Regions from separate parts of the Paenarthrobacter sp. Y-19 genome, predicted to be linked through region 2. Evidence: predicted binding sites of a transcription regulator. Region 2 holds the regulator's gene; the other holds the start of a gene.

Region 1 (2,199 bases), 1.3 Mb from region 2:
CGCGCGTTCTCCAGAGCAGTCTTCGCGCGATCCGCCACGGCTGCCGAGCCAGCAGGGTTGGCTGCGATATCTGCCCTCACAGCGTCGAGTGATTTGGTGACCGTAGTCAATTTTTGGTCCTGCGCTGCGGCAACGAACTGACCGTAGCGCAGGTATGTAGCAAGGACTTCAGGGTCGTAGGTGTCCAGAGCAGCCTGCGCTCCGCGAGTGACGCCGGCAATGGGCGAATTGGTCAGGTAGGTTACTGCCTCACGATCCTGGCCCTGAGCGGTCTTTTGCCAGCCTTCGAGAACGAACTTCTCGACAGCCTCACTGCCGTTGTCCAGGCTCTTGGAAGCAGCCATCCGGATGGGACCCGAGTAGTTGAGGAACCGAGTGGCCGTTATCCGCAGGTCGAGATCCCAGGCGCCGGCCCAGCCCTTTGACAGGAAGCTCGTGATCACGCTGGGGTCGTTAGTGGCCAGTATCCTGACCGCGCTCTCCCTGACATGCTCGCTCCCCCGTGTCGTCAGCTCGGTGACCAGCTGCTTCCGGTCAGCTGCCAGCGCGACGTCCTGCCCGCCGTCGAGGAATGCCTGAACAGAGTCCGGGCCGCCCACCAGGGCCTTAGCAGCGGCGGTTCGAGTTGCGGGACCGCCGGTCTTCCAGAGCTCAACCACGCCAGCGGCGTCACTCACCCGTTCCACGAAAGGCACGGGAGCTTGCGAGGCGTTCGGAACCTCAAAATTCGGCACGTCATAGGCCTGCGCGGGTGTGGCAAAGAGCAAGGATGCCCCGGCCACTACGGCAACAGCGGCAGCTGCCCAACGGCGTCGGGTAGCGCGGATTACGGAAATCATGAGTCCCCCAAGTAACAGATGCAAGAGTCAGCACAGAGTTCAAAGGGGGCGACGCGAAATGCGAGGGATGCCTGACCGTGTTGAAGAGCTGTCCGCGGTCATCATATCCGACCGGGAACTATGACTTTTACCACCCTCTGATGAGACCCACAGCATGGTGTCTGCGATCAAAGACACCAATCCCTCGTGAGTCCGATCACAAGGCCGTCAAAAGTGATCTGCTGGATAGCGATCCCCTCCCAAAGACGAGAAGGTTTTACTATGCAACAAACCAAGCTGGCTGTGGAGAGCTCTGTCCTCCAGGCCGCAGGTACGGCGCTCAGCCGAGGCCTCAACGTCCGTCACATCCGCTTCATGGCACTCGGATCCGCGATCGGCACCGGCCTGTTCTACGGCTCGGCATCCGCTATCCAAAAGGCCGGACCGGCCGTCCTGCTCGCCTACATCATCGGCGGCGCGGCCGTGTTCATGGTGATGCGCGCCCTCGGCGAAATGGCCGTCCGACACCCCGTGTCCGGCTCGTTCGGCCAATACGCGAGCCGCTACCTGGGGCCTTTCGCCGGTTTCGTAACCGGGTGGACCTACGTGTTCGAAATGGCGATCGTGGCAATCGCCGACGTCACGGCCTTCAGTATCTACATGGGCTTCTGGTTCCCACAGGTGGACAGATGGATCTGGGTGCTGGCGATCATCCTGTTCCTGGGCGCCATGAACCTGCTCAGCGTGAAGGTGTTTGGTGAGCTTGAGTTCTGGTTCTCGCTGATCAAGGTGGTGGCGATTATCGCCATGATCGTGGGCGGTGCGGCGATCATCGTGTTCGGTTTCCAAACGGGCGACGGCGGTGGCGTGGCACCGGGGCTGGGGAACCTCGTGAACCACGGCGGTTTGTTCCCCAACGGATTCGAAGGGCTCCTGGCAGCGTTCGCCGTCGTGATGTTTGCCTTTGGCGGGATCGAAACGATTGGCATTACCGCGGGCGAAGCCGCCGACCCTAAAAAGGTCATCCCGCAGGCCGTCAACACCGTGCCCGTGCGCGTGCTCCTGTTCTACGTGCTGACTTTGGGCGTGCTGATGAGCATCTTCCCGTGGAACGAGATCGGCAGCAGCGGCAGCCCGTTCGTGCAGATCTTCGACGGACTGGGCATCCCGGCCGCTCCGCACATCCTCAACGCCGTGGTCATCACCGCCGCGCTGTCGGCGATCAACAGCGACATTTTCGGGGCCGGGCGCATCCTGTTTGGTCTGGCGCAGCAGGGCCACGCGCCCAAGAGCTTCAGCAAGATTTCCCGCCACGGCGTTCCGTGGATGACCGTGGTGATGATGGGTTGCATCCTGCTGGTGGGCGTCGTTTTGAACGCCG
Region 2 (2,199 bases):
GAGATGTTGCTCTGCGAGAGCCTTCGTTCCGGGCCAAATCCGGGACTCGATCATTTCGTCGTAGACCTCTTCGCCCAGGGCTTTGATGTCATCTACGGTGATGCCGGCCGCCAGGGTCAAGGCCGAGTCGCGAACGGCATGGACGTCCTCCATGTTCTCGCCGCGCATCACGAACTTAAATTGCTTCCAGGCGAACCCGGCCGCTTGCGGCAAGGTAAAAGCTTTGCGTTCATACATTTTGCGTGCGACGTGGAAGAGGCTCGCACCCTTCATCAACGTGTTGTCGACGTCGAAGAAAGCAGCTTCGCCGCTGTGCTTCTGCGCTTGGGCAGCAGCGGCAACGGCGACGTTCTTCTCCTCGGGCATGCCTTGAGTCTAGTCAATGGCGAGTACCCCGCGTTGAGGGCGCACTCGAACGCCCTTACCGGTGGGGTGTGAGGGAGGGTGGGGTTGAAGGGGGTGGGGTGTGAGGGAGGGTGGGGTTGAAGGGGGTGGGGTGTGAGGGAGGGTGGGGTTGAAGGGGGTGGGGTGTGAGGGAGGATCGCGGGGCGGTTACCGTTAATCACATGGCTACTCCCGACGTCGTCCTCCTCACCAAAGCTGACTGCCACCTCTGCACGGACGCCCGCGCCGCCGTCGAGCGCGTTACTGCGGGCCTCGGCTTGAGCTGGTCTGAACAGCGGATCGACGCCGACCCCCAACTTCAGGAGCGCTACGCGGAAGAGATTCCGGTGGTGCTGGTGAACGGTGTCCAGCGCGATTTTTGGAAGATCGACGAGGCCCGGCTGACCCGCACCTTGAAGAAAGCCCTGGAGGGCTGAGGGTGGCCTTGCCCGTATGTAGCGGCTTTTGTTGAGTCCGGCCCGGGGGTCATAGAGTGGAACAACAAAGCGACGCAATGGAGAATACCGTGACTGCGCTGGAACCGTCCGCGGAAGCACTATCCGGGGACAACGAACCTGCGGCTAAGCAGATCCCGCCCGCGGCTGTGGCCCGGATGACCCTCTATTTGCGTGCGCTGAACTCGCTCTTGGCCGAAGGAGTTGAGCGCGTCTCCTCCGAAGCGCTGGCCGAGGCGTCAGGTGTCAGTTCCTCCACGCTCCGCAAGGACCTCTCGTACGTAGGCTCGTATGGCACGCGCGGGGTCGGCTATGAAGTCCAGTACTTGAGCCGTCACATCGCCGCGGCGCTGGGTCTGACCCATGACTGGAAAGTCGCCATCGTCGGTGCCGGCAACCTCGGCAAGGCCCTGGCCCGGTATGGCGGCTTCGAGTCCAGGGGATTCGACGTCGTAGCCATCTTCGACGCGGACCCCATGGTGATAGGCAACGAGGTAGGGTGGCTGCGCGTCAGCGACTCAGCCGAGCTTGAGCGGGTCCTGGAGCGAACCCACACGAACATGGTGGTGCTTGCCCTGCCGGCCACGGTGGCGCAGGCAGTGTGTGACCGGGTTATTGCTGCCGGCATCAGGAGCATCCTGAGCTTTGCTCCGGTGCTCCTGCAAGTTCCGCCGCACGTGAATCTGCGGAAAGTGGACATGGCCACGGAGCTGCAGATTCTTGCCTACCACGCACAACGGGCGCAGACCCCGGGCCAGGCTGTTTAGCCTTCGCCGGGTCCGCGCCCGTAGTGGTGTGTTTGGAACCCTGTCGCTTTAGCGTCCGGAGGGAGTCTGGTACGGGTTTCCGAACTGCGGTGTCTTGCGGAAGTACGGAGCCGACGCCGGCAGGTACAGCAGGACGATCGCTACGATTCCGAGCAGTGCTGAAAGCGTCGCCAGGCTGAGCGGCACGAGGGCAAAGATCGAGAGCGCGGCGAGGACCGTGCCGAGGATGCGAGCCCAGTTCTTGCCCTTGCGGACGTTGATGGCAACGAGTGCGTACAGGCCGGCACCAATGACACCGAGTGCAATCATGACGCCGACGATGAAGCCCTGGACGTCTTCAAAGCGGACATCCGCGGCGCCGCCGGCCGACATCTGGTCTTCGAACATGCTCCTGAAGGAGGGGTCGTTCAGTGCCGCCATGGAAATAAGGATGGAGATCAGCCAGATTGCGCCTGCGCCGACAATCAACCAGAAGGCGATGTTGACCATTTGCGGGACTGTGGCAGGACCCGGCTGCTGACTCGGCCAGTTGGTGTCCTGACCGTACTGGGGCGCCTGGCCATAGGGCGAAGCGCCGGTCTGGCCGTACTGTG

What was found. The regulator Rex, encoded in region 2, represses fermentation and respiration genes when NADH is low (regulators of the CRP and FNR family bind a similar motif). The targets are predictions, from matches to a motif close to CTTGTGAANNNNTTCACAAG.
Region 1: the regulator Rex is predicted to act here: its motif matches at 1,023-1,042, upstream of PYR64_RS21380 (ALF repeat-containing protein).

The regions. Positions count from the first base shown of each region.
Region 1 covers NZ_CP119414.1:4,525,162-4,527,360, reverse strand. The annotation lists gene PYR64_RS21380 (ALF repeat-containing protein) at 1-839, opposite strand, end outside; gene PYR64_RS21375 (amino acid permease) at 1,101-2,199, shown strand, end outside.
Region 2 covers NZ_CP119414.1:3,222,752-3,224,950, reverse strand. The annotation lists gene PYR64_RS15040 (HAD-IB family hydrolase) at 1-366, opposite strand, end outside; gene PYR64_RS15035 (glutaredoxin family protein) at 567-821, shown strand; gene PYR64_RS15030 (redox-sensing transcriptional repressor Rex) at 899-1,606, shown strand; gene PYR64_RS15025 (hypothetical protein) at 1,655-2,199, opposite strand, start outside.